Regions from separate parts of the Rossellomorea sp. ABR4_012 genome, predicted to be linked through region 2. Evidence: riboswitches for the same ligand, from Rfam matches in the RefSeq annotation. Region 2 holds a riboswitch; each other region holds the start of a gene.
What was found. Region 2 has a riboswitch for S-adenosylmethionine ahead of ACXAFV_RS15605 (homoserine dehydrogenase). Riboswitches for the same ligand answer to the same signal wherever they lie in the genome.
Positions count from the first base shown of each region.

Region 1: another riboswitch for S-adenosylmethionine. It lies ahead of ACXAFV_RS16795 (Fur-regulated basic protein FbpA); the one in region 2 lies ahead of ACXAFV_RS15605 (homoserine dehydrogenase).
Region 3: another riboswitch for S-adenosylmethionine. It lies ahead of ACXAFV_RS17140 (methionine biosynthesis PLP-dependent protein); the one in region 2 lies ahead of ACXAFV_RS15605 (homoserine dehydrogenase).

Region 1 covers NZ_JBSWVK010000004.1:146,303-156,283, forward strand. The annotation lists gene ACXAFV_RS16790 (protoporphyrinogen oxidase) at 1-1,194, opposite strand, end outside; SAM riboswitch class I at 1,558-1,668, shown strand; gene ACXAFV_RS16795 (Fur-regulated basic protein FbpA) at 1,781-2,002, shown strand; gene ACXAFV_RS16800 (four-helix bundle copper-binding protein) at 2,047-2,373, opposite strand; gene spoIIP (stage II sporulation protein P) at 2,606-3,766, opposite strand; gene ACXAFV_RS16810 (hypothetical protein) at 4,256-4,495, shown strand; gene mgtE (magnesium transporter) at 4,543-5,901, opposite strand; gene crcB (fluoride efflux transporter CrcB) at 6,008-6,418, shown strand; gene crcB (fluoride efflux transporter CrcB) at 6,418-6,783, shown strand; gene ACXAFV_RS16830 (glycosyltransferase) at 7,463-8,095, shown strand; gene ACXAFV_RS16835 (sugar O-acetyltransferase) at 8,178-8,750, opposite strand; gene ACXAFV_RS16840 (hypothetical protein) at 8,839-9,024, opposite strand; gene ACXAFV_RS16845 (diacylglycerol/lipid kinase family protein) at 9,118-9,981, opposite strand, start outside.
Region 2 covers NZ_JBSWVK010000003.1:507,018-516,998, forward strand. The annotation lists gene ACXAFV_RS15575 (CLC_0170 family protein) at 1-79, opposite strand, end outside; gene ACXAFV_RS15580 (DUF3231 family protein) at 411-1,418, shown strand; gene ACXAFV_RS15585 (DinB family protein) at 1,856-2,353, shown strand; gene ACXAFV_RS15590 (LysE/ArgO family amino acid transporter) at 2,582-3,184, opposite strand; gene ACXAFV_RS15595 (aminotransferase-like domain-containing protein) at 3,283-4,704, shown strand; gene ACXAFV_RS15600 (copper homeostasis protein CutC) at 5,118-5,807, shown strand; SAM riboswitch class I at 6,311-6,421, shown strand; gene ACXAFV_RS15605 (homoserine dehydrogenase) at 6,573-7,817, shown strand; gene ACXAFV_RS15610 (aspartate kinase) at 7,869-9,059, shown strand; partial or broken gene ACXAFV_RS15615 (VOC family protein) at 9,352-9,695, shown strand; gene ACXAFV_RS15620 (Rrf2 family transcriptional regulator) at 9,846-9,981, shown strand, end outside.
Region 3 covers NZ_JBSWVK010000004.1:210,031-220,011, reverse strand. The annotation lists gene selB (selenocysteine-specific translation elongation factor) at 1-1,706, shown strand, start outside; gene ACXAFV_RS17165 (VanZ family protein) at 1,809-2,381, shown strand; gene ACXAFV_RS17160 (GNAT family N-acetyltransferase) at 2,605-3,531, shown strand; gene ACXAFV_RS17155 (NUDIX hydrolase) at 3,582-4,217, shown strand; gene ACXAFV_RS17150 (metal-dependent hydrolase) at 4,299-4,925, shown strand; T-box leader at 4,980-5,224, shown strand; gene ACXAFV_RS17145 (tryptophan--tRNA ligase) at 5,275-6,270, shown strand; SAM riboswitch class I at 6,399-6,501, shown strand; gene ACXAFV_RS17140 (methionine biosynthesis PLP-dependent protein) at 6,593-7,714, shown strand; gene metC (cystathionine beta-lyase) at 7,707-8,891, shown strand; gene ACXAFV_RS17130 (bifunctional homocysteine S-methyltransferase/methylenetetrahydrofolate reductase) at 8,921-9,981, shown strand, end outside.

The DNA of each region.
Region 1 (9,981 bases), on a different contig from region 2:
CTTTACAGATACAGGCACTTCGTTAATCCCCAGACTTTTTGAAATATCCTTTAGTGCTGCCTTTGAAAGATCCTCTTCACTAAGTTCTTTTAATTCTTGGTAATGAGGATTGGAGCTTTTATAAAATAATCTTACCAATAGTTCATGATTATCTGCCGTATGTTTCCATTTTCTGCTTGTCCACGTACAAGCATCGCACATAACATCACTGCCATGCGATGTAATAAATCCGGTCCCATTGGCTGGAAGAATATCATCCTTCACCTCAAACCCAACGTAAATACTAGTGAGAGAAGAATTTTTCAATTGACTGAAATGTTGATCCAATAGTGGGTCGCTAATAATCTTTTGCGTAACATCATGCGGTGTTGAGAAAACTACATAATCAGCATTCAACTTCTTGCTGTCAGCAAAAGTTAGCTGGTACTTATCTCCATGCTTCTTCAGGTCAATTAGTTTTTCACCCTTAACCATGTCAGCATCTTTTATGACCTGTTCCAGTCGATCGATCAGTGCAGATAATCCACTTCGAAAAGAGATGAATTTTCCTTTCGAGGAACTTTTGAATCTTTCTTTATTCGCGTCAAGACCTTTAATTATACTTCCATATTGAGTTTTATAATCCAACAGGTACGGAAGTGTAGAAGACATCGTCAAGTCATGAAGTTTTCCTGAGTACACCCCCGATAGGACAGGTGCAATTTGGTTCTCGACGAGTTCACGCCCGAAGAAAGCTTCTAGAAATTCACCAACCGAACTCTCCTTTGTAAACACCTTGTTGGGAGTATGCAAATCCTTTAGTGCTTCACGTTTGCCCTCATCTGAAACCAACGTACTCTCCATTATCGAATCAATACTCATGGGAATGCCAAAAATGGTGTCTTCCGGAATTTTATGCAGCTTCCCGTTTGTATAGATATACGATGTCCCTGTTTCGTTATAAACCATTTCTTCCTCAAGCTCTAATTCTTCTATTAAAGGCAGCACACCCTCATTGCGTGCAACAATAGAATCTGCCCCCGTTTCCATGATGAACGGATGTTCCTTTTCCGTTTTTATCTTTCCGCCAAGCTCCTGGTCACGCTCAACCAGGGACAATTCGATCTCAATATTCTTTTCTCTTTTTAATTTATCAAGATGGTACATCGTTGTCAGTCCTGTGATGCCCCCGCCAACTACAACAACCTTTTTCATCTTACTTCACTCCATATGCAGGTTTATATCATTAGCCTATCATTTTTCATTGTGAAATCATAAACAAATACGGAAATTATTGTGACTTTTTATTGAAGGTTATGTGTCAGGGAGCTTTGAAGACTTAAGTATGGGTAACTATCAAGTTTTCTGAAAAAGCTGATGGCTGAATCGATTAGCGATTGGATTTTGAATGTATTTACGTTTATATAAATCAAATAAATAAAGGTGTTATTTTCAACTTCGGTTGAATTATTTTCAACATTAAATATAATTCCTTTTTAACTTCTCGAACCCAATACCCACTTGACAACTAAGAATACTATGTATTAAAGTGTAGTTAACATGAACTAATTACATAATTGCTTATCAAGAGAGGCAGAGGGACTGGCCCGATGACACCTCAGCAACAGATTCTACTTAAGTGGAACACTGTGCTAATTCCATCAAGCGGATTGCTTGAAAAGATAAGGTGAAGTATAAAACTGTTAAAACCTTCTTCTTATCTTTGGAAGAAGGTTTTTTGTTATATAGTTTACAACAGCCTTCTCTCCTGCAAAAATATGATAAAAGGAGTGCAAACACAATGGGACAAATCATTTGCCAGGACATAGAAAGACGCCGAGAGGAGCTTATAAACAAACTGATCACCTATAACATTTTCAAGAAGAACGACAAACAACTTTTTGAATTGACCATTCAAGAACTCGAAGATGAATATAAAGAACTAAAATGCCATTGTCATCCCCATAGCGGCACGTCATCCATCCAATGGAAAAAGATAAAGGCCCGTCCCTCAACACGTTAAAGTGCTGCAGGACGGACCTTCACAAATTCAAGCATTTTCAAACCTTATGCGATGTTTCTGCAGGCTTCAGCGCACTTAAAGCAGGCATCTGCGCATTTTTGACAGTGATCGTGGTCGTGCTTTTTGCATTCGTTTCCGCAAGCTTCACAGATGGATGCACATACTGAAGCAAGTTCGGAAGCGAACGGCGTCCCTCTTACCAGTGCCTGTTCTAAAAATCCGCACATGTCTGAACATTCCCGGTCTAAACGGATACAGTCAGCCATCATTTTGATATCATCTTCTCCAAGGCATGCATCGTAACAATGGTTACAAGCTTCCATACATTCATGCAATGTTTGTACTAATGATTGATACTTTTGGTGTGACATTAATTAGTTCCTCCTTGTTTCATGTTTTTTATTCTTTATCCGGATTTTCCCTTTTCCAAACAAAATTCCCAGAATTCGTTTTAATACATTTGCAAACGGACTATTTACCCGGATAAATTATAGTTTCCCGCCTTTTTTGCAAAGAATATGCAAATTACGCAAAAAAAGTTTTTTGCATATGTTTTCTCCCATAAAAAAAGCTGCCTTATCACAGCAGCTTTATGCGAATACCCTATCCATTCACTTCTACAACATCCGCCTTGTAAAACTCTGCAAAAATCTCTGCAAATGCTTCAGTAGAATTATAGAGCTCGACTAAATTATTTTCTACACCACCGAATTCCAAGAGCATGGCTCGTTCGGTCAAGTCCTGATTATAGACACCGTTTCCTTCAGCTTTCGTTTTAACAAATACTCCTCGACTAATACCAGGGTACTTCTTTTCGAGTGCGCTATTCAATTCTTTTGCGATGGCCAGATTCTTTTCGAAATTCTTATTTTCTTTTCCCACGATAAAGAAGAGGCGTGCATACTGCTTCCCATTTATTGTTTTAGTGGTGATTTCCCTTGGCTGGGAGTCACGATGAATATCAATCAGGTAATTGAGGTCATTATTTACGGCAAGAGCTTCCTGAACTTGCTCCCTTGATAATTTATAGGATTCATAATAGGTCCAGTTCTTTTCTTTTAAAGCCTGCGTAGTATCTGTCTTATCCTGTACGGCACCAATCCCTCTTTTCGCAAGTTCTTGCTGAAGCTTTGAACCGATCGCAATGACGTTTACCTTTTCATTTGTACTGGCAGGATTTTCGGTTTGATTGTTTTTGATCAGTGGGCTAAATGCTTCCCAGCTGTGGGAATGATAAATAAAGACAGACTTTTTATCAACTTCTTTAATGTCCTCTCCACTGTCGCCATTTGCACGGTCAATCTGATTCTGATCGATTTCCTGATTCTTCAATTGTTCCTCAGTGGGTGCCGGTGACTCAACAGGAAGGTTGGTAATATCCGTCCCTTTCCCAGCTACGGCAATCTGGGTATGGTAATTTTCGATCCCTGGTATCTCTCTTCCAAATAAACTCCTGGGATCAAACAACGAGACATTGGTCACGCTCTCAAGCCAGTCAAAGTCTGACTCCAACTCTTCTTCATTCATTACCCTGAGAGGAGTAATCTCTTCAGATATCAGCTTCAAAAGGGTCTCTTTCGGTACCATATCAGATACTGTCGAGTAAAACAGCGTGTCCACCTTGAGCTTGATCGCCGTCGCTGAAATGAGCCACACGGAAAAATAAAGAAAGATGATCCCGAGAACAATCATTCTTGCTAAAGATTTCATAGTCACAAATACTAGTAGGGGTAGGGTGCTATCTTTTCTGGATTTGTACGCCATGAATGAACTCCTATACTTATAAGATTTACTAGTTCACTATATGCGCAACTTGTAGAATATAGAATTGATAGTAAAAGGTTCATTCTTCTTTACTGGAGGGATTAATATAAGAGGACAGTGTGAATCACACATTAAATATGTAAATGCTACTGTTATCAAAAAGATTCCGACAAAATTCATCATTTTCCTTCGTTTTTCATAAGAACTTTGATGGTATTTTTTTTTGGTTCGACAGCTTCCTTCACCCTGGAAAACTTATAACCGCAACCCTCTACCATACTTAACCTCCACAAAAGGTAAAATAAATTCATTTCAACTTATGTACTTAAAAAAATTAATAAGTTTCGAGGAAACAATTTCGACGTCCCTGATAGGTATATAAATATTCAATTGTATGATATAATTAATACTTAATCAAGATTAAATTATTTTGGGTCTACGAGACTGTTTTTAGTCAATCCCTCTATAATATAGAAGGGAGACGTTTTTATGTCATTCGATACAATTTTACGAATGCTCAAAACTCAAGTGGATTTTAAAGAAAGTGAGATCATTCACACTTTCAATTTGGACGATCAGACGCCTGTACTTTCAGTCTTATACCACTTTGACACTGAAACGTTCTTGTTAACTTATATAGAAACTCAGCAAACCAAGAAGTACACAGATATAAATAAGTTGGCAGACATTATTGAACGATTCCTTAACCAGCAGCCACTGAAAACATAATTATAGATTGACCGCCCCGTTGCATATTATAACGGGGCGGTTTTAGTTTAGGATAACTTTGTTATGAAGATGCTCGCTATGCCGAAATAAACGAGCAGTGAAAAGATATCGTTGATGGTTGTAATGAGTGGTCCCGAAGCTACTGCAGGATCAATATTAAACTTATAGAGAACGAGTGGGATGATGGTCCCTGCAAGTGTTCCGATTATGAGTGTGATCAATAGTGAGCTTCCTACTACGATGCCGAGTATAAGGCTTCCCTGCCAGATGAAGGCAATGATCGATATCAATACCGCGCAGCTGAGACCGATGATGATACCTACCCATAATTCACGAAATATGAGCCTCACCACCTGCTTGACATTCAAATCTTGTGATACTAATCCCCTTACTACAACTGCAAGGGACTGTGTACCCGTATTTCCTGTCATACCGGCAATCATCGGCATAAAGAATGCGAGAGCTACAGCAGACTGAAGAGTATCTGAAAAACCATCTATGATGCTTCCGGAAACAAGACCGATCAATAACAAGAGGATGAGCCATGGCAATCGTCTGTAAGCTGCTACAAACGGCTTCGTATTGAAATCAATCGATTTTCCGGAAGCAGATAGTTTTTCAATGTCTTCATTTGCCTCTTGGATTACTACATCGATAATATCATCTACCGTAATGACTCCCATTAACTTATCATCTTCTTCAATGACAGGAATCGAAACGAAATCATAGCGGCTGATCAATTTCGCCACTTCCTCCTGGTCGGTATGAACGTCCACTTTGACAACTCTTGTAAACATGATATCTTCAATTTTATCCTGCATTTCCCCAAGTAGCAGGTCTTTATACGAAACAACCCCGACCAGCTTTTTCCCCTCATCTATTACATAGAGGTAATTCAAATATTCAGCAAGCTCGGCAAAATCCTTCAGTTTATCAACAGCTTCTCTTACTGTATAATGCTTCGAAATCCACACAAATCTGTTATTCATGATTCTCCCTGCTGATTCCAGGGGATAGTTCATCATGTGCTGAACCACATCAGATTCTTCCTGTTTCATTTCAGACAAAAGTTCTTCAATCTGCTCTGGTTCAAGATCGGATAATAGTGTGGTCAAATCATCATTTTCCATCAGATCAAGAACTTTAGTCGACTTTTCAATTCCTAATTTCTGCAGGACCTCTAACTGATCCTCTTTTTCCAATTCCTTCATCAGCTCTTTTAGCTGCGCTATGTTCAAATATAGAAGAAATTTATTACGATGTTTTGCAGGCAGGTGCTGATACTGCTGGGCCATGTCATATGGCTGCAGTTCATCCATGATGTCCTGAAAACCCCGTTTCTTACCTTCTTTTAAACTTTGTATAATTTCAAGTGTCAGTTCGTACTCTGAAGGTGAAGCTGCCATTGTTTTCAACTCTCTCTATATGTAATGTCATTGATATAATACCCATTATCACCCATAATGAACATAGTTAAGTGAAAACAATACTACAGAAAAGAGATGCATTATTTTGCAAAATTATTTACTGGTAGGAATAGCTGGTGCCGTCGGTTCTCTTTTAAGGTTTGTCCTGGGGGCCTCGGTTCATTCCCATTGGCAGTCCCCCTTCCCTTTTGGCACACTGCTCGTGAACTTGATTGGCAGCTATATATTGGGATGGATGACCACGTATCTATTTCAATCTAAAAAACTGCATCCTTCCATAAAGACAGCCCTTGGCACGGGTTTAATAGGTTCGTTCACTACATTTTCTACTTTCAGTGTGGAGACCATTGAATTGATACGCCTATCCGAATGGTTTTCTGCATTTCTGTACGTGATAGCTAGCATATCCGGCGGTCTTTTCATGTCTTGGGCTGGCTTCAAGACCGGCAGCCATCAATGGAATCGGAATAATTCAGTCGTGGAGGATGATGTTTGATGCTTATTCAAGGGCTCATGATCGCACTTGGAGGATTTTTCGGGGCAATGTCCCGATATTGGGTCAGTAAATGGTTTGACAGACATACTTTAACCCAATTCCCGTATGCGACGTTAACAGTCAATTTAATCGGTTCATTTTTATTGGGATACACAATTGGTGCCGGGATGAATGGCCCACTATATTCATTCATCGGGATCGGATACCTCGGTGCTTTTACAACCTTCTCTACCTTCAAGCTTGAAAACATCCATATGTTTGCAAAAAAGCGTTTCAAGCTTCTTGCTGTTTATCTATTCGTAAGTTATACAATTGGCCTCATTCTCGCTTTCGCTGGTTTGACAGCAGCTTTAAATGGCCTGTGATGAATCCATGACGACCAATAAAAATAACAAAAGTGCACCTGACTATGCAGGAACACTTTTGCAGTACGAACAATTAAGGAGGTACTCTTGTCTATACGGCGGAAGTATATAGACGAGAAATCTTGTTCATGGGCAAAACCGAATGAAGCTTTCTTTCGCGGTGACTAAAGGATTTTTATAAGCCGTTTTGGAACAACCGCATTCTTTTTTGCCGATTTTCTGTTTCTCTACTTCACTATATGTACAACCCTCCCCCTGTGTGCAGACAAGCAATTATTTTTCTAAAAATAGTCAATCCCCCACCTATCTTCTATTTAGAAACAATACATCCAAAAAATATCTACAGAATAAACTTGTGATACAAAAAAGCAGCCCATACACAGCCATGACTGATAAACCGAGTCCCGGCCATCCTCCAATAAGAAAAATGGATATGGGAATGGATATTATTGCAGCAATCATAAGACTGATTAATATTCTGAAGGGCAAATAGCTTCTCAGTATCCCTTTCAACTGCAGCAAATGTAAGATAATCGATAACATTATTCCACTTCCTATTACGAATATCACAATTGGACTTTCCATGCCCGTTCTCCTTTCAATTGATATTATTTCTAGAATCAACTCTTTTTCTTTAGAGAATACTACATCGTGATTACGAATAAAGGAGAAGATAATAATGAAAAAATTCTTCATTGTTTTTACCGTCATTCTCATGACTCTGACAATGGCAGCCCAACTTCCAAAAACCCAAGCAGTCAATAAGGAATGCGTGAGTCCAAATGCTCTAAAACTTAAAGAAGACATGCGAATCCTTTGGAATGATCATGTTATTTGGACGCACAACTATATTGTCAGTGCTGTTGACGGTCTGGAAGATCAAGAAGAAGTGCTTGAAAGACTGCTTCAAAACCAAAAGGATATCGGAAACGCCATCAAGCCTTTCTATGGAGAAAAAGCTGGAAATCAATTGGCTGATTTATTGACGGAGCATATTGTCATTGCCGGGAAAATCGTTGAATCTGCAAAAGCTGGAAATCAAGCAGAGGTAGAGAAACTGAATAAAGAATGGTATCGAAATGCGGATGACATCACTGCATTCTTAGTTGCAGCAAACCCTAACTGGTCTGAAAAAGAGTTAAAAGACCTATTATATATGCATCTCGATTTCGTTACTAAAGAAGCAGTAGCCCGTATCCAAAAAGATTGGGATCAAAATATAGAATCATTCGATAAAGGCAGGGCACACATTTTTCACTTGGCTGATGCACTTTCTAAAGGAATAATCAAACAATTCCCACAGAAATTCTAGGGAAGGACTAGAAAAACGCTGAGATGACGTTTGATCATTCAGCGTTTTTATTTATACTTATGTATATTCTTCGATTCATCCGTTATTTTGGATCGTTCAAATCAATTTCTTTTAGTACTCTCGCAGGGTTTCCTCCAACGACTACATTTGAAGGTACATCTTTTGTCACGACAGCTCCAGAAGCAACCACCACATTATCTCCAATTGTCACACCTGGATTGATAATTGAACCTCCGCCAATCCATGCATTATCCCCTATGGTAACCGGCTTACCATATTCAGGTCCCTTGATACGTTCATATGGATTGACCGGATGTGTTGCAGTATAAACGTGTACACCGGGTGCGAGCATACAATTTGCTCCAAACTTGACTTTGCACACATCAAGAATCACACAATCAAAATTGGCAAAGAAGTTGTCACCGACATGAATATTATACCCGTAATCACACCTAAAATTAGGTTCCAGATAGACCTTTTCTCCAGTAGAACCGAAGAGTTGCTTTATTAATCCTACTCGTTCATCATATTCTGTTTCAGTTGTTGAATTAAGCTGTCTTACCAACTTTCTTGCATGTTCCCTACCTTTGACTAACATTTCATCCCACGGTTGGTATAACTCGCCGTCGATCATTTTCTGTTTTTCTGATTTCATTTTTTTCATTCCTTTTCAGAAAGTATCCTGACCTTTTTCAATCTTGAATTGGTCCAGCACATCTCCCACATCATGCAAGTAAACCACTTCAGCTTTCCCGATACAATTTGTCTGCCCTTCTCACACTGATCATTAATAAAATTAATGCCACCACTACAGATAACACCCAGTACTGACTATCATTTGCAGCACAAAATATCCCAACAATGCATAACAAAAAAGCTGATATTAAGCCGATCACCGTCTTAGGGTCTTTTAGCACCTTCTTGTTCATGAATACTCCCTCCATCATAAAGATTCCCTTCCTTATATTAACATAAAATCCCAATGATGATAGAAAAAGACCGAGCTCTTCTTAGAAATCAAATTATTTTCTAGGAGGAACCATCACTTCAATATGGTTCGACATTATCCCCAGTTCAATTGGAAGCTTACCGCCTTCCTCTCCATCGACATTCGTTATAAGCTCTTCAGAGGAAGATATTCTGATATCTGTTGCCGTAAAGTATATTACATCCTTATTCTTTTTCAGCTTTCCTGAGATGATGGATGTCAATATTGCAGGCAGTTTCAACACATTTATATCTTGAATGATATAGCAATGGAGCACACCATCGTCGACTTCGGCATCTGGAGCAAGATTCTCAAAGCCGCCGATTGAATTGGTCAAGGCTGCCAGAAATAGTAATGAATCTCCTTCCCACCTATCTCCATCATGCTCGATTGTCAGTGGGTAGGAAGGATTCGCAGCGAGTGTTTTCATTCCTTCAACTATGTAAGCAAGGGGCCCAAGCTTCGTTTTCTCTTCAGGTGAGACATCATATGTAGCTTCTGCTATCGCACCCACTGCAACGATATTGACAAAATAATCTTCATTGAAAGTGCCGATATCGACCTTACGGGTTTGATGATATCGAAGAACGTTGATTGCTTTCTCAGGGTTCAATGGAATATTCAAGGCTCTTGCAAAATCATTCACAGTCCCCATGGGAATGATACCCAGCTTTGGACGATGATGTTCATCTATCAATCCATTAATCGTCTCATGGAGGGTACCATCCCCTCCAAGCGATACGACAAGTTCAAATTCATCCTTGCAGGCAGATTTACAAAAATTAGTTGCATCCAGTTCTTTCTCTGTCTGGCTGACATTCACTTCATATCCTTGTTTATTCAAAATCCCCTCTAATTCGTCAACATAATCGAGTGCCTCTTCCTTACCAGAAGAAGG
Region 2 (9,981 bases):
AAAAAAGACCTATTACAATTAAAATAAAGACTAAATAGTATGATGAGAATGATTCCGTGTATCCAATTACCGTGGTCATGAATTCCCCGCCTTTTTATATACCTATTCATTTTATTACCTTGTAAACAAGGGTTTATTCATTAATAAGATGGATTCGAAAATTTTACTATATAATAGTTTTTCAAATCATTAAAGAAGGACTATCATTAGATTGGGGCCTACCCCCCGGCACGTTTAAGCTTAACCGTGCCGGGGGTAGGCCTAGATTTATTATGAGTCCAATGTTTTCTCAACATTCATGTGATTGTGCATAACCTTTTTTCGATTATCCTCTTTTGATGCATTTTCTCTTATACATAACCCATAGAGACTACGGAAATAATAAAAAAAATTTATGATGGGGTGAGAGTTTGGTACAACACACACCTAAACTAACTTCTTCTGAAGTCTCGATGTTATGGAGTACCTATATTGGTGACACCATGTCTATTTGTGTTCTGACACATTTTTTACACACCTGTGAGGATCAGGACGTTAAACCTATTATTGAACTTGCACTTGGCTACTCTAATGAACATGTGGCTCAAATATCCGATTTATTTACAAAAGAAGGTATTCCTATCCCTAACGGATTTGGGGAGCAGGATGTTAATCTGCAAGCAAAGAAACTTTTTTCGGATGTAACGTATATGCGTTACTTGGATCATATGGGCAAAACGGGATTGAATTCTTACAGTCTGGCTAAGTCTGTTTCTGCTCGTAAAGATGTCCGTACCTTATTCAAAGAGTATTCAAATCAAACCGAAACGTTGTATGACCGAAATGCTGAACTGATGCAGGAAAAAGGGGTGTTTATACGATCTCCCTATATGGCTTATCCAGAAAAAGTAGAGTATGTTACCGAGCGGAAATTCCTTGGTGGACTGGTGGGACACCGACGTGCACTCCTTGGAGTAGAAATTGCACATTTAGGAATAAATATTGAAGTGGCCAATGTGGCTAAAACAATTCTCTTGGGATTTAGCCAAGTTGCTCAGTCCAAAAAACTTAGTGACTACTTTAAAGATGGATATGAGTTAGGTAAGAAGATGGTTGAAGATTTTATGATAAAACTAAAAGAAGACGATAATTCTTATCCCTCCACATGGGATTCTACAATTACAAATAGCAAAGAGGCACCATTTTCGGATAAATTAATGCTATTCCATACGAATGCACAAAGTGCCATCGGTATTGGAGATTTTGGACTAGCTATTGCGGCATCACTTCGAAAGGATATAACATTAAATTATGAAGGTTATATCCTTAAGCTTGGTGCATATGCTGAGGAAGGTGCTAAACTATTAATTGATCACGGATGGTTTGAAAAGCCTCCTCAATCAATTGATCGAGAGTCACTTAGGAATCAAAATGATTAAAGAATAGAGGCTAGTACAAAACGAAAAATCAAATACCTAAAGACGAATATTTCAGTGATGGCTCTAAATGAAAGAGTTAAACCTAAATGTACATTTGAACATATTAAAAACCCGAATTAATTTGCTGTCTAAATACAAATTAATTCGGGATTATTTAAATTAAAAAACTTTTTGTCCCAGTCTCATTATCTTTGGATAATCACAATCCAGAAACCGCAGGTATGTTCAATGATTGTATTTAGAGTGCCTTGAATACAGCTTGGGTACTTTCTTTGTCATAATGAAGGAATAAAAGCTGGAAGAGACGAATAAGTCATAGTGAACATGGTTTTGTTGTATTCTCAAAAAAAAAGATGGAGTATTTGATTGAGAATATTTTTTCGTTTTTTGTCTTTTAACTTTGAAAGATTACACTAAACAGTGAGGGGATTGGTTGTATGCAAGTTGTAACCCAAATGTTTTTAGAACAACTCGACATGCATTACCATGAGAATGATTGGTTTGCATCCATGGATCAGGCGCTTCATGGAGTTACCGCAGCTGAGGCAGCATGGACAAGTTCGGGGATCAGCAATTCTATTTGGCAGATTGTCAATCACTTGATATTTTGGAATGAAGACGTAATCCATCGAATTAAGGGCACAGAGAATCTACATAAAGCAGAAGACAATGAAGAAACCTTTGGAAATCCGGGGGATCCTGAAGACGAAATAGGGTGGGCCCAGACAGTGAAGAGCCTTAATGAAGTCATGAATAAATTAAAAACAGTCATTGCGGACCTTGACGATGAAAAGTTAAAAACTCCGTATGCAGCTGACAGGTACTCTATTGAGAAGTTACTCAGCCATATCATGATGCATGATACTTATCATGTCGGCCAAATTGTTCTGTTGCGAAAGCTGCAATCCTCTTGGGGTGGGGTTGATTGGTCCTAAATCACCTTTATTCAGCGACCATCCTCGCCAGGCCGTAGAAGCAGTATTGGCGGTGTGAAGCCCTTTTCCTTCTCTATGGTGAAGCCTATAAATATCACCCTTTTTTTAAAAGAATGATCCAATTGAATATAGAAAAGCGTGTTTTGATCGATCTTTTTTCAAAACACGCTTTTTCTATTTGCTCTTTATCAAGGTTTATCAGCTTTATTTCAAGGCTGCAACAGTACTTTACGTTAATCCAATAAACAGATAAATCGCTGTTCCCCAGATAAACAGGGCTGAGCATTTGTTGAATATGTTCATTAAACTTCCAGTATTATCTATCCTTTTCACAACTGAACCCGCTATTGTTAATCCAAAGAACCAAATCCAAGATACTGTAATACACCCGATGGTAAAATAAGCTTGTTCCGTTCCGACATATTTTAATGCACTTGTCCCAATGACACCGACTGTATCTATGATGGCATGTGGATTTAATAAAGAAACTGATAAAGCGAAGATGATTTGTTGACGGATGGGTAATGCTTTGTTCGTTTCAGCCGTGATTGGTTCAGAACGCCAAATTGCATACCCCATGTAAAGTAAAAACAATATCCCGGTTATCATTAGGGTAAGTCGCAGCCATTCAAATTGTAAAACGATAACAGATAGTCCAAAGACAGCTAACAGGATTAAAAATGTATCACATAGTGCAGCCGTAACAGTTGCTGGAAGTGCCCGAAGAAGTTTTGGCTGCGTGGCTCCTTGTGAAAATACAAATACATTCTGTACCCCTAAAGGTAAAATAAGGCCGAACGCTATGATTACTCCATGAAGAATGGCTTCCATGTATTCAACTCCCTTTCAATTACTATCGTACTATGATACAACTAAAAGAAAACACCCAATTGGGTGGTTTTTTATCCACCCAATTTAGGAGGGGAGTTATGAATTGGCAACCAAATCGGCATTCACATTTGACCGTTCAAGACCAAATTGTAGATTGGATAAAATCTCGTATTGAACGAGGTGATTGGACTGTTGGTACAAAGATTCCAACACAGCGCCAACTTGCAACGGAATTTAATGTGAATAGAAGCACTGTGCAACTTGCACTTGATGAATTAAAGGCAGAGGGTTTGCTTGAATCAAAAATGGGATCAGGAGTATTTGTGGCTAATCATTCGTGGAATGTGCTGTTGAACAGTGCTCAACCGAATTGGCAGCGACACATTGAATCAAGTATCCACAAACCGAACTATCATACGATTCAACTCATCAATGAATATGAGCAAACAGATCATATCATACGACTTGGAACAGGTGAATTATCACCAGATTTACTCCCAACGCAACAAATTGAACAGTCGCTAAAAGAGATTTCACTCGAATCAAAGGCGATTGGTTATTCATCACCGCAAGGAAGCGAAAAGCTTAGAAGAGTTTTATGTGAGTATTTAAAAAAACGTGGTATTCAAACAGCACCAGAAAATATTTTAATTGTCTCAGGTGCACTTCAAGCACTTCAATTAATTGCGATTGGGTTATTAGAAGAAGGATCCATTGTCTTCCAAGAGCAACCTTCATATTTAAATTCTGTGCATCCCTTTCAATCCGCCGGAATGCTTATGATTTCAGTTTTACGTGATGCACAATTAACAGACAATCTGCGGACACTCAAAAGAAAAAGGCAATCTATATTTTACTGTGTACCAACATTACACAATCCGACAGGGCATAATTGGTCGATTGAAGAAAAGAAAAGCCTATACAATGCGTGCAAAAAGTTACAAATCCCGATTATTGAAGATGATGTGTATCACGAACTTTTATTTGAATCATCTTCCCCTGCCATAAAGTCATTTGATGCATTAGGGCAAGTGCTTTATATTGGCAGTGTATCCAAAACGCTGAGTCCTGGTTTACGGATTGGTTGGGTTGTTGCGCCTTCACCTGTTATTAGGCGATTAGCGGATATTAAAATGCAAACAGATTATGGTTCAAGTGCCTTCTCTCAAGAAATCGTCGCACACTGGCTCTCATCAGGCTTATATGAAAAGCATCTGAATAAACTTCGTGAACAATTGAAAAGAAGGGCTGGATTTATAGAAGAAATACTAGAACAGCAATTTCAACAAATCGCTACGTGGAAAAAGTCTGAGGGTGGTTTCTATATATGGATCAGGTTTCATGAACCTATTGTAAATAAGGCTTTATTTCTAAATTTACTTAAACAAAATATTTTGATCAACCCAGGTTATATTTATAATTCAAGCGATTTACATCATATTCGTCTTTCTTATGCTTATGCTTCATTGGAAGAATTAAAAGAAGGATTGTCTATTTTACTAGAACTAACCCGGCATTAGTTCGCTGTGATTGCTGCAGAAGATTGCCTACATGCGGACATTCCTACGACTAAGACAGCGGATAAGATCGTTACGGCGAACATGTTCCTTCTCTTCATTGTTAAAGCTGCAATCTTTTGTTAAATATGCAGTACTTGAATTATTTTAACATATCCAGATATATCCTTCTAATGGAACCGAAACGCGGGGAAGGATATTGTGATTTCTTTATATATATGAAAGTATTTAGTCGTTAAAAAGGAACAGGAAGATGCAGTGATGATGGATGTGTTGACTTGGGCGCACAGCTGGACAGGGGCTGCTCTCCTAAGTGTAGATTTAATCAATGCGTGATTAATATGGTACACTTTTATTAAAATCTCTCAACTGTATATAGAAAGAGAAGGAAGCAGCATATAAGAAAGGTTGATACGATGTTCATAGAATTTATTGCGACAACATTAGAAGATGCTATATTAATTGAACAATCTGGGGCCGATCGGATTGAGCTAGTATCCGCAATAACAGAGGGCGGCTTAACACCAAGTCACTCCTTAATCGAAGCCGTAGTTAACCGTGTAAGCATTCCGGTCAATGTGATGGTAAGGCCGCATAGCCAATCATTTTGTTACTCTTATGACGACTTTTTGATCATGAAAAATGATATTAAAATAATCCGTTCATTAGGTGCAAATGGTGTTGTACTAGGAGTGTTGAATGAGAAACATGAAGTTAACCAACACATGCTTGAAGAGTTATTGATGGAATGCAATGGTTTAGAGGTTACATTTCACCGGGCAATTGATTGTACAGTCAATCCTGTTCAAGCGGCTAAAACATTAGCCCAATACAAAGAAATAACAACGATTTTAACTTCTGGAGGAAATGTTGAATTTTCCAGCCGCCTGCAAACCATTCAGCAAATGAAAACAGCATGTGGGCATATTTCTATTTTGGTTGGAAGTGGATTAAATGCAAGCAATATTTGTACTGTTCATTCAACAGTAAATACAGGATATTATCATTTTGGTACAGCTGTGCGAAAAAATCATAGTCTCATCGAAGGAATTCATCTAGAAAAAGCGAAAGAAATGGTTCAACTATTAAAAGGTCAACAAGAATAATGGTAATAATAATACGAAAAGCAGCACAAGAAGAGTAGAAGGGGACGGTTCCCACTCTACTTTTACAAAAAAATGAACCTCATCATCAAAAAACTTCACTGGACTGCCGGTTTCAGCGTATAAAGTAGGATAAGAGCAGTCCCTTAGTTAACCCAATTCCCCCACTAATGAAAATACAATCCACTTTCCGCATTTACGTTCCACTTTTGGAATATACGATCCACTTTCCATATTTACATGCCACTCTTGGAAAATACAATCCACTTTCCCCGTTTATCAACCAACTTGTCGAAAAATCGTTAGCTAAGGGCTCAGGGGGACAATGAGATTAATAAACTCCTGGATAGGGTTCAAACTAAAGTAAACCGATAGGAAATAAAGCTGTCTGTAACAATCGAATGAATTTTTTTAAAATACTAAAAATAGTATTGACGAGGGAATGAATCCACTTTATAATCCAATTCATACTCAAATAGCAAGTAATACCAAATCAAACATTATATCTCTTATCAAGAGCGGCGGAGGGATAGGCCCGATGAAGCCCGGCAACCTACAGGATCAGACTGTAAAGGTGCCAATTCCTACAGATCCCATACGGATCTGGAAGATAAGGGGAGGAGCATGTTCATTTAGCCCTCTTCTTAAAAGAAGAGGGCTTTTCTGTATACTCTTTTCTTTTCCGCTCTTATCCCTCAAGTGGATCTTCAACTGGAATGAATCAATTCTTATGTATAATGTGAAAATTCGACAATAGGAGGCTGAATGATGTCAACGATTAATGTGGCAATTCTGGGGTTTGGAACAGTAGGGCAAGGAGTCTGTGAAGCAATCGATACTCATCAGGACAGATTGAAGGAAGTACTGGGTAGAGAGGTGAAGGTAAGGGCGATCCTAATCAAAGATCCCGTAAAAGAGAGGAACATTGAATCATCCATCAACGTCACAACAGAGTTCCAAGACATCTTGGATATCCCCGACCTGCACGTGATCTTTGAAGCAATCGTGGGGGAAGAGCCGAGCTATACGTATTTAACCGAAGCCATTGAGAAGGGAATTCATATCGTCACGGCCAATAAAGCGATGTTTGCTAAACATGGTCCTGAGCTATTAGAGCAGGCAAAAAGGAACGGGGTATCGGTCGGATTTGAAGCGACGACAGCCGGAGGAATCCCTGTGATCGGCAGTATCAGGCAGCTTCTGAAGGTGAATGAGATCAGACAAATTCAAGGGATTCTGAATGGGACGTCCAATTTCATCTTATCTCAAATGAGAAAAAGTGGTCTTGCCTTTGATACAGCCTTAAAAATTGCTCAGGACAAGGGTTACGCGGAAGCCGATCCTACAAATGACATCGAAGGCCATGATGCGTTCTATAAATTGCTCATTTTAAGTCAAACAGCTTTTGGCAGACAGCCCGATTGGAAGGATATTCGACGTAAGGGGATATCCCACCTGACTGCAGAGTGGCTCCAGGCAGCGGAATCCTTTCGATTACGGTTCAAGCATGCAGGTTCTCTCAGGCGGGATTCAGTAGACCATATCGAAGGTGAAGTAGAGCCAATCCTTGTTCATGACACCCATCCTTTTTACGGTGTGGAGGATGTAGAGAATGCTATATCCCTCAAGGGTAGTCTTGTAGGAAGAATCACCCTGCTTGGCCCAGGCGCTGGGAAATTGCCTACAGGAAGCGCCATGGTAGAGGATTTTCTGTCGTTGATCGAGAGGAAGTACACGGCCTCTGCCGAAAGCATAGCAAGGACCGGGGAGGTTCTTGTTGAGAGCAGACACCAATGGGTTATGAGGATCTGTGATGATGATGATCAAGACTGGATCTCATCTTTCACTTTAAAGGATCGCATTCAGCTTGGCGATTACTTGTACGTATTTATTGAAGGCAGGAAAGAGACACTGGAATCGCTTCTTCGGACGCATGATCAAATTCAAGCTGTGTCTATTCTGGATGAAATTCCATTGGAAAATGAAGTGAAGACTGGGGCGGCAGTTTTTTAGAAGTAATCTTTATTAAATATGGTCTGATAGAAAGTAGGGGTATCATTGAGTATGATTGTTCAAAAGTTTGGTGGAACCTCTGTTGGTTCTACAGATCGAATCAAGCGTATGGTCTTTCATGTCATGAAGGAAAGGGAAAAAGGCCATGATGTTATCGCAGTGGTATCAGCAATGAATAAAACGACGGATACACTCGTAAGATTGGCAGGGGACCTTTCTGTAAAGCCAAGTAAGAGAGAAATGGATATGCTCTTAAGTACCGGTGAGCAAGTGACGATCTCCCTCTTGACAATGGCCCTGCAGCAAAAGGGGCTGGAAGCCGTATCCCTGACAGGCAGACAGGCGGGAATCCAAACGGACGGAGTATATGGGAATGCCAAGATTACCTCGATCGATACGGATCGGATAACATCGGAGTTATCAAAAGGACGAATCGTCGTAGTTGCCGGTTTTCAAGGGATCACGGATAAAGGAGAAGTGACAACATTAGGCAGGGGCGGTTCGGATACGACTGCAGCTGCACTTGCTGCCGCTTTAAAAGCGGATAGGTGTGATATTTATACGGATGTAGATGGGGTGTATACGTCGGATCCGCGAATCGTTCCCCGGGCAGCAAAAATTGACACCCTCTCCTATGATGATATGCTGCGTTTAGCTACAATGGGAGCTGGTGTGCTGCACCCTAGAGCGATTAAACATGCGAAGGAACATCATGTGCCGCTTGTGGTTTGTTCCAGTTTGAATGAGGGGCGGGGAACCGTCATTAGTGAAAGGTCACAGAGAAATGCGCCTATTGTCGGGATCGCCTATCAGAAAGATATTTCTGTTCTGACAATCAGTGTCTGTCAGGGAGGAGAGTCACTGATTCTTTATGACCTCGATTACCATCATGTTGAGACAGAAATCATTAAATACAAGGAAAACCTTATCCTCATAGTTAAAAATCAGGATGTTCAAGAAGTAAAAAGAATCGTAGGACAATATAATCAAGCCTGCTCTTATATAGAAGAGAGAGAAGATCTATCAAAGGTGACCGTGATAGGACGCATCAACTCAACACATGAGGTAAAAGAGAAGGTTAGAAACGTTTTTTATGACTACCATATTGCGAAGGAGTCCATATGGGAATCCTCGGTAGGATTAAGTGTACTGGTTGATAGGTGTGATGTAGAAAAGGCTGCCAGGGTCCTCCATATGCATTTTGGTTTGGATTATGTAGAATCAAGGAGAGCTGTTTTGTAAACGGAACGGGAGGGGAAGCATTCTGTCTCTCACCACATGTCAATTAAAGAAAGTGTATAGGGCAGGGCCCTATACACTTTTTCACATAAGGATTGATTAAAACAGGCGTACCGATTGGAACGAGTTCCGCTAACTAAGCTTCCTTTTTGTTGGAATTTTCTTGTATAGACAGCCCGAAATTGAAATAATTGGTTTTAAGTTAAAGGGCGGGTCGGTTGAAGAAGGAATATGTCTTTATTTCTTGAATTTCTTATTTAACCGAAAAATTAGATAGGGGAGCGGGTTTAGTAGGATGATAAAAGGTTTCGGAGGAATATTTTGGAGGACAAAAAACCTGGAAGCGGTAAAGAAATGGTACAGTGAAGTGTTGAAGATATGGAAGATTGGAATGGGACCATTATTCAACCACAATCAGGGAATGAGACTATTTTTTCCTTCTTTTCTGAAGATGATCCATCATTCCCCACAGAACAGCAAGTGATGCTGCATTTCCAAGTTTATCATATGGACGAGACGATTGAGCATTTTGAGCGGATTGGTGTACCTCTTGTGAAGGAAAAAGAGGTTAGTGAATTTGGGGCGTTTGTACGGATAAAAGATCCTGAAGGCAGATTGATTGAGCTTTGGGAGAAATAATTGGAGGCGATAGCTGAGGACAGGAAATTGGTTTTCAGCTATTTTTTCAATCCTTTGATCGGCTGCGTTTTTTTTGGAAGCAGCAGTCTTGACAGATAAATATATTTAAGGATATTGTAGATATAATAAGTCTATAATGGAGGTGTTAATATGAAATTTTCAAAAGCGACTAATTATGCTTTACACACCATGCTTTCTCTCGTTACTGCTTCTTCGACTGAACCAATAGGTGTTCAGCAACTAGCAGAATCCCAAGGCGTTTCAACAACTTATCTATCGAAAATTT
Region 3 (9,981 bases), on a different contig from region 2:
CCATCATTGATGTACCTGGGCATGAGCGTTTTATCAGAAAAATGATTGCTGGAGTAGGGGGGATAGATCTTGTTGTACTGGTTGTAGCGGCAGACGAAGGGATAATGCCGCAAACCCGTGAGCATGTGGATATCCTTTCTCTCCTTGGTATCTCACATGGTATTGTGGCACTTACAAAACTTTCAAATGTGGATGCTGACTTGAGAGAGCTTGCAAAAGAGGAAGTAGTTGAAGAACTTAAAGGTTCACCTTTTGAAAACGCACCATTAATGATGGTTGATAGTGTATCAGGGGAAGGTACCCAAGAATTAAAGGAATTAATCATACGTTATATAGAAGATATACCGGTCAGGAGTGCAGAAGGCGAATTCCGTTTGCCGATCGATCAAGTTTTTACCTTGAAAGGGCAAGGCACGATTGTAAGGGGTACAATATACGAGGGGACGATCTCGACAGGAACAGACGTTACCATTCTTCCACAAGGGATTCAAGCGAAAGCAAGACAAATCCAAGTCCATGGATTGAATACCAGGCAAGGATTTGCAGGACAACGGACAGCCATCAATTTAGCAGGGGTTAATTATCAACATGTGGAGCGCGGGAACGCATTGGTTTCCACTTCCAACTTTTCTGTAACGGACACGGTCGATGTTTCACTGGACATCCTTGGTGGAATCGAGCACGCTCTTAAACAGCGAATGGAAGTCAAGGTGCATACAGGAACTTCAGAGGTAATGGGTAAACTTATATTCTTCGACCGCAATAGCGTAGAACAAAAAGAAGAATCCATCCTTTGTCAGATTCGATTAAACGATAAGATCGTTGTAAAACGCGGTGATCGATTAATTATAAGGAGACCAACACCTGTAGAAACTTTAGGCGGAGGGTGGATCATTAATCCAAACGGAGGAAGATACAGGTTCGGCAGCGAGACGATTTCAAAGCTGCAATCGTTAAAGGAAGGGACACCGGAAGATAGAATCCTAAAGCTTCTTCAAAAGAATAAGAGCCTGTCCAAAGAATGCATTCTTAAAGAAGCATCCGTCAGCCTGAACGAACTTAACGAAATGTTGAAGCAGCAAGAGTGGATAGAGTTACGCTCAAACAGTATAACCCACAGCAGTATTGTTGAGGGCTGTAAAAAGATGATTATGAATGTTCTTCGTTCTTATCATGAAAGTCATTCCCTCGAAAAAGGAATCAACAAGGGGGAAATGGAGCCCTTGCTTCATCCTTTTACTGATATTGTCATTCAGTATAGTATCGACAGGTTACTACAACAGAAAGAAATATCAAAGGAGAACGGAGTCCTTCGTATGGAGGAGTTTGCACCGAGCCTTCCTCCTCAATGGGAAAAAAGATGTTTGCAGCTTCTTCATTCGATGGGGCGAGATGGGCTGAATGTAAAAACGATGGAAGACTATTTTCAAGAGGCTGGTATACATGAATCATTAAGGCAAAACTTCTATCATTTCTTTGTACAGGAGAAGTGGATCGTAGCGTTGGATGGTAAATACGCTTATACTCATGAAAACTACGTGCAAGCAATCGAACTGTTGATGAACCATACGGACCACACTTTTAACATAGCACAAGCGAAAAAGGCCCTGGGCTTATCGCGAAAATACATGATTCCTTTTTTAGAAAGACTGGATAAAGAAGGATATACAGTCAGAATTAAAGAAGAGAGGAAATGGATTTTTTAAGAAGAATAACAGGGATATGTTTTCTTTCCGGGAATTGTGGTATAAATGTACTCATACAATTGTATATCTTAGTATACGAGGTAAGAAAGTAGGAGACGTACGATGCAGGAATTATGGAGCGCATTTGGATGGGTGATCCCCATACTTGCACTGGTTACCATTACTTCTATCCTAGCCGTCTCCATATGGAAAAAGAAAAGAGGTAAGGGAAGGTGGATGAACCTCCTTCCTGTTTTATTGCTTTCGATTTCCATTGGCGGTATATGCTTGATCACCCTCACACCATTTATTGGTGACGGAGGAATGAACGGCGGGGTTAAAGGCCATACCAACATGGAGCCTTTCTCCAATCTGAAACTGAACCTTCTCTATCGGAATCATTTAGAAGTGCCGATCCGTAACTTATTAGCCAATGTTTTTCTATTTGTGCCATTCGCTTTCTTTTCAAGCTGGTGGATGCGCCACCAAAGAGCGATCCTTTTGAAGGTGACGTTTCTTGGGGCACTCTTTTCATTCTTTATCGAATTGACTCAATATTTTCTTCCTTTAGGAAGGTCAACAGATATTGATGATTGGCTGATGAATACATTGGGATCGCTTCTAGGCGGCATTTTATTCATCATAGGGGGCTTCATGTACAGAGTGTTGAAGTTAAATGGTAAATTAAATAGATGATAGAAGTCAGAGAGCATATACCTAACGGAGGGTTGGGTTTATGCTCTCTTTTTTATTCACTTTTCCTATGTTTTCTTGTTCTTTATTCATGAAATTCAAGTACAAAGGTGTTTCATTCCTGTAATCGGTGGGACTTACATGGTCGATTTAGAAAAGAGCCTTGTATGTGTTGTTAGAAAATTATGTTAATATTGAAAGGATATCAGTTCAAAGGAGAACATACATGGAAATAACAATAGAGAAGGCATCCCTTGGAGATGCTTCATTATTAACTGAAATAAAGAGAATATCGTTTGATGAAGAGGCTGTTAGATGGCTGGATAATGAAAAGTACGCAGTGGATTACAACATACAGCCGCCTGGATACGCTTCTGTCGAAAAGAACAAGTATATGATACGTGAATTGGAAGTTTACAAGATTTTAGTTGAGGAACAGATAGCTGGGGGAATCATCGTCACCCTTTCAGGTACATCTTACGGAAGAATAGATCGCATTTTCATACACCCTGACTTTCAGGGGAAAGGCATTGGAACCAGGGTGATTGAATTGATTGAGACAGAATTTCCGGACGTGAGAATATGGAATCTTGAAACATCTGTGAGGCAAAAAAACAATCACCGCTTTTACGAAAAAGCCGGCTATCAGACAACATTTAAATCTGAAGACGAATATTGCTACGAGAAGAGGATAGAAATGAACGTAGAAGACAAGAGCCTCTTAATGGAAAAGGACCTTTCCGGAAGGCTTTACGAACAATGTGATTTGAGTCACTCTGAGTGCTATGGGGTGAGCTTTGAAGAAAGTTCGATCAGTAATAGTAATCTGATGGGTAGTCACGTGAATAATTGTAATGTGAGTGAAGGGAAATTTCAAAATATCAATTTTACTCATTCTTTATTCGCAGATTTAAATCTTTCAAATAGCCAATTTGCCCATGTGACACTTGGTGCCGTTCACTTTTGTGATACTGATTTGGGTAAAGGAGGAAATTCCTTGAGCTTTGAAAGGTGTGAACTTCAAGGGACCAGGTTCTCTAACTGCAATTTGAAGGGTGTTTCTATTCAGGGCAGTGACGTATCTGGGATGAAGATTGATAATATTCCTGTGGAAGAACTCATAGATGCATATTGGAGGCTTCGTAATACATAGTGTGTCAGAGTTTCAAAGTTATCGATTACCATGTAGAAGGAGACGGGTAAATGAACGAAGAAAAATTATCTATCTTTGATAGAGATTACAATAGATTAGGAGAGAGTACGAGATCTAAAGTCCATGAAAAAGGGTACTGGCATGAAACGTTCCACTGCTGGCTGGCTCATCATGATGAAAACAGAGGGGAAGACTATATTTATTTTCAAATGAGGAGTGATCGAAAGAAAGATTACCCCGGCCTTTTGGATATCACAGCTGCTGGCCATATTTTGTCACATGAATGGATTGAAGATGGTGTAAGGGAGATTCAAGAAGAATTGGGGCTGGACATTGGATTCAATGACCTCACTTTTGTTGGCGTCATTAAAGAAGAGTTGAAAGGCGGAGGTATTTTAGATCGTGAGCTAGCGAATGTATATTTATTTACAAAGCCAGTCACTTTTGAAAGTTTTACTCTTCAAGTGGATGAATTATCAGGAATCTTTCGTACGACTCTGCGAAACTTTGAACAGCTAATATTCAATGAAACAGCTGAAGTCAGTTCAGAAGGATTTACTATTAATGAACATTCAGAAAAGGAATACATCAAGAGAAACATTTCATTAAAGGATTTTGTAGCCCATCCAATTTCATATTTTCATGAAATTATATATAGAGTAAAAATGGAGCTTCTGGAAAAATAATTCAAGTTTCCCATGTTCATTTCACATTAAATCCTCTATCATAGTAAATTCAGTATTGTATATAGAATTAGGAGGAGAGTTGTGAACGGAACAGCACATATGGCAGCGGGGGCAGCTGCAGGATTTATCACAGCCAACTCAATGGGATCGGACCTGAGCACGACAGCCGTACTTGTGACAGTCGGTGGAATTTCCGGGTTGATGCCGGACATGGATATCGATGGCAAGCTCAGTAATAAGGTTACCTTTTCACCGAAGATGATTCGGGCCGTGGCTCAAGTAATTGGTTTTATGATGATGGTGTACAGTTTTCTGGAAGAGCAAGGAAGGAAACAATGGATAGGTATGGGGTACGGCATCGGTATCTTACTGCTTTCAACGGTGATTACCCAGAGAAGGATGCTGACCTTTACAGGAATCGGGGTGATTGCAGCTGGCTGGCATCTTAATGAAATATGGTTATGGCTGCTCGGAATTTACATAGTAATCGCTTCAATCGTTTCACATCGGAGTTATACCCATTCCCTGCTTGGATTGATTTTTTTCGGATTCATAGCAAAATACTTCGAATCTTCGCTGATGATTGAAGGTATTTTTGAAGCATGTATGCTAGGATATGTCAGTCACTTAGTCGGAGATATGAAATTCCTTCCTTTTAACAAAAGAGGAGTTAAATTATTTCTCCCTATAACTTCAAAAGAAATCTAAAAATACATTGACCAAATTTTTCTTCTGCTATAAAATATTGGAAACAAACAAATAACATGTGCAATGATGAAGAAAAGTAAGCTGTTGAAACACCTCAGAGAGCTGATGGCCGGTGAGAATCAGTGTGTGAAAATAGTTGAATGGGCTTCTGAGCATCCAGACTGAAAGTGAAAGTAGGTTTTGGCGGAAAGTCTCACCGATACAAGGGACAATGTATCGAGGAAGGATCCTCTGTACAGCTAAGTGCGTTCACGGCTGTGAACGAATGAAGGTGGCACCACGGGTTTCCCGTCCTTTTTTGGACTGGAAGCCCTTTTTGTGTTTAAAGAAAATGGGAGGAATGAAAGTGATGAAAAAGCAAGTATTAACAGGGATCAAACCCACAGGCAGGGTGCACCTGGGGAATTATATCGGTGCGATAAAACCAGCACTTGAACTGGCTGGAAACGAAACCTATCAGCCTGCTTATTTTGTAGCGGATTATCATGGACTTACGAAAATACACGACAATGAAGAAATGAACCAGCTCAGCCGGGGAATTGCAGCAACATGGTTAGCGTTGGGGCTCGATTCGGAAAAAGCAATCTTCTACAGGCAATCAGATGTTCCAGAGATTTTTGAATTAAGCTGGATTTTAGCATGTTTTTCTCCCAAAGGATTGATGAACCGGGCTCATGCCTATAAATCCATTGTCGAGGAAAATGGCCACACAGGAAGAGAAGCGGACACAGGCGTAAATATGGGGTTATATACGTATCCGATTTTGATGGCTGCGGATATTCTTCTTTTCAAAACCGAGATTGTCCCTGTCGGAAAGGATCAAATACAGCATGTTGAAATCGCAAGGGATATCGCTGAAAGTTTCAATCATACTTATGGCGAAACATTCACGATGCCTCAATATGCCATTGAAAAAAAAACCTCCGTGCTTCCTGGGTTGGATGGACGCAAGATGAGTAAAAGCTATAACAATACCATTCCGTTATTCGAGGAGCCGAAAAAGCTGCAAAAGTTGATCAATAAGATCAAGACGGACTCCACCCCGCCTGAGGCACCGAAAGATCCGAATGAATCCATCATTTTTTCGTTATATAAAGAGTTTGCAACAGAAGTTCAAACAGAAGAAATGAGAAATCGTTTCCTAGCCGGGATCGGATGGGGCGAAGCGAAGAAAGAGCTTTTTGAAGCCATGAATTCCCGGTTGGAAGAGCCGCGTGAACTGTATAATGAACTAATGGCATCCCCTGCCAAACTGAATGAAATTTTAATGGCAGGGGCGGAAAAAGCAAGAAAGAAAACCAGACCGTTTTTGGAAGAAGTGAAAATAAAAATCGGCATACGATAACCCAATAGAAAAGTTAATGTATTTTTAAAAGTATTCATAATTTTCATTGACATTTAATAAAGTATGATGTAAGTTATGGGAAAGTTATTTTAGTAAAGTGATCAATGATTTCTATATAACCAAATAGATTCTTATCAAGAGAGGTAGAGGGACTGGCCCTATGACACCTCAGCAACCAGCCTTGGCATGGTGCTAATTCCAGCAAGTTGAATTCAACTTGGACGATAAGAGGGAGAATGATCGATGAAACCTTCTTATTTCAATAAGAAGGTTTTTTCTTTTATACCCTTTTCGTGTAATAAAAAGAAGAGGAGAGACAAAATTGAAAAAACATATCGATACAATTCTCGTTCAATCAGGAAATCGTACGGATGTGGGGACAGGAGCCATAAGCCCTGCCATTCACTTGTCAACAGCTTATCAGCACAAGGGCATCGGTCAATCGACGGGATTTGATTATTCGCGGACTGGAAATCCAACAAGGTCCATTTTAGAAGAGACACTCGCTCTGTTAGAAGAGGGAAAAAGAGCTTTTGCCTTCAGTTCAGGAATGGCAGCTATTCAAGCAGTTCTTAGTTTATTCTCTTCGGGAGACGAATTGATAGTTTCACAGGATTTATATGGAGGCAGCTATCGATTATTCTCGCAGTATGAAAATCAATACGGTATCAGGTTTCATTTCGTGAATACTCATGAAGAAAGTCGCATTGTAGAAAAGATAAATGAAAATACCAGAGCGATATTCCTTGAAACGCCAACCAATCCATTAATGAATGAAACCAGTATTTCAACAGTCTCCTCCATCGCTAAGGATAACGAGTTATGGATGATCGTTGATAACACTTTTTACACACCAATCCTGCAAAAGCCAATTGCAGAAGGTGCTGATATAGTCGTTCACAGTGCTACAAAATATTTAGGCGGTCACAATGACGTGCTCGCCGGAGTGGTCATCGTCAGTAACGAAGTATTGGGAGAGAGGCTCTATACCATTCAGAATTCGATCGGTGCCGTACTTTCACCTTTTGATTGCTGGCTGTTACTCCGCGGCATGAAAACACTTAGCATACGTATGGCCCAGCACGAAAAAAATGCAATTGAAATTGCAGAGTATCTGACGAATCATGATTGCGTTACTGATGTCCTTTATACCGGCAGAGGCGGGATGCTGTCTTTTCGGATTTCAAAGGAGGAATGGGTCGGAACTTTTCTTGAGAATTTAGAGGTCATTACGTTTGCTGAAAGTCTTGGCGGTGTTGAGAGTTTTATTACGTATCCTGCAACCCAGACTCATGCAGATATTCCTGAATGTGAAAGGAATAAACTCGGCATATGTAATCGTCTTTTGCGATTTTCGGTCGGTATTGAAAATGTGGAAGATATCATTTCAGATTTGGAGAATGTTTTCAATCAATTAAAAGGAGAGGTGCTTATAGATGAGTAAAAAAACATACTCACAGCAAACTTCCCTGCTTCATTCTCACGGATACGATGCACAAACTGGAGCGGTTTCTACCCCCCTCTATCACGCCACCACTTTTCATCAGAGTGATTTTGACCGGTTTGGATCATATGATTACAGCCGGTCTGGAAACCCAACCAGGGAAGCATTGGAAGACACGATTGCAGAACTTGAAGGCGGTGTAAAAGGATTTGCGTTTTCTTCAGGCATGGCAGCCATTTCTACGAGTTTCCTGTTGCTTTCCCAGGGGGAACATGTTCTCATTTCGGAAGAAGTGTATGGGGGCACCTATCGATTAATCACAGAGGTATTGAACCGATTTGGTATTCAGTATTCTTTTGTGGACATGAGGGATCTTCATGAGGTGGCCCGTTCGATCAGACCAAATACAAAAGTGATTTACATTGAAACCCCTTCAAATCCATTACTGAACATTACAGATATTGAAGGGATCGTAAAATTGGCAAAAGCCAATGAGTGCCTGACTTTTCTCGATAATACATTCATGACCCCTCTTCTGCAAAAGCCTTTATCACTTGGCATAGATGTAGTTTTGCATAGTGCAACCAAGTTTCTTGCAGGTCACAGTGATGTACTTGCCGGACTCGCAGTGACCGGTAACGAGAGAATTGCCCAGAGGCTTTCCTTCTTGCAAAATTCATTTGGTGCTGTTTTGGGACCGCAAGACAGCTGGCTCTTGATAAGAGGCCTCAAAACATTGCATGTCCGACTTAAGCAGTCATCGGAAAGCGCCTCTAAGATTGCCCGCTTTCTTGAAACGAGAGATGAAGTGGAAGAAGTGTTCTACCCAGGACTGAGCTATCATAAAGGGCATGAAATCCATGTTCGGCAGGCAAAAGGACCTGGTGCTGTCTTATCCTTTCGCTTAAAAGGTGAAGAAGAAGTCAGGAAATTGACTAAGCAGGTAGATATTCCGGTGTTTGCAGTGAGCTTAGGTGCAGTTGAATCCATTCTTTCATACCCGGCAAAAATGTCTCATGCCTCCATGCCGGAAAAGGAAAGAGAAAGACGCGGAATCACAGACGGTCTGCTGAGGTTATCAGTAGGGTTGGAGAACGCTGATGAACTTATTCAGGACCTTGAACACGGTTTGAATGCACTTAAAGATGATCCAATAATAAAAGTCATCAATTTATAACAGGGTTATTATTGAAAAGGAGGGATCGTGTGAAACCGCTCATACAATCTTTGAAAGATAGGATATTGATAGCAGACGGAGCCATGGGGACTCTCTTGTATTCATACGGGGTGGATCGATGCTTTGAAGAGTTGAATCTTTCACACCCTGATGAAGTCATGAAGGTCCACAGAGATTATATTGAAGCAGGAGCAGATATCATTCAGACCAACACCTATGGAGCCAATTACGAAAAACTTTCACGTTACGGTTTGGAGGATTCTGTTAAAGACATCAATACAGCAGCCGCCAGACTTTCTAAAAAGGCGGCAGGGGACCACACCTATGTTGTAGGGACCATTGGTGGAATCAGAGCGATCAAGCAAAATATTTCCATTGAGGAAATCAAAAGAAGCTTCCGGGAACAGCTGTACTGTTTGCTTCTTGAAGGGGTTGATGGCATCCTCCTTGAAACGTACTATGACTTTGAGGAATTGACGACAGTCCTTAAAATTGCAAAGCGTGAAACAGATCTTCCCATCATTGCTCAGGTATCGCTGCATGAAGCGGGAGTTCTTCAAAATGGAATGAAGATAAAAGATGCTCTTCATCAGCTGGAATTGCTCGGTGCAGATGTTGTAGGGATAAATTGCAGGATGGGTCCCTATCATATGGTTTCTTCCCTAGAAGAAGTGCCGATTCCTAAGAGATCTTTTCTATCCGTTTATCCAAATGCAAGTCTGCCGAATTATGAAGAGGGAAGATTCTATTATTCTGCTGAGCCGGAGTATTTTGGGAATATCAGCAATGAACTCCGGGAACAAGGTGCCAGGATCATAGGGGGGTGCTGCGGGACGACACCTGAGCATATCCGGTCTGTCTCAAAGAAATTAAAAAGCAGGGTGCCTGTGACTGAAAAGAAAGTGAAGACAAAAAAATCAGTACAACTGTCATCTCAGCCTTTAAAAGAAAAGCTCCTGCATCATAGAGTAAAAGAAAAGAAGACGGTAATTGTCGAACTGGACCCGCCGAAGCACCTTGATACAGATTTGTTCTTTAAGGGTGCTCAAGCTTTAAAGGATGAGGAGATTGATGCATTGACCCTTGCAGA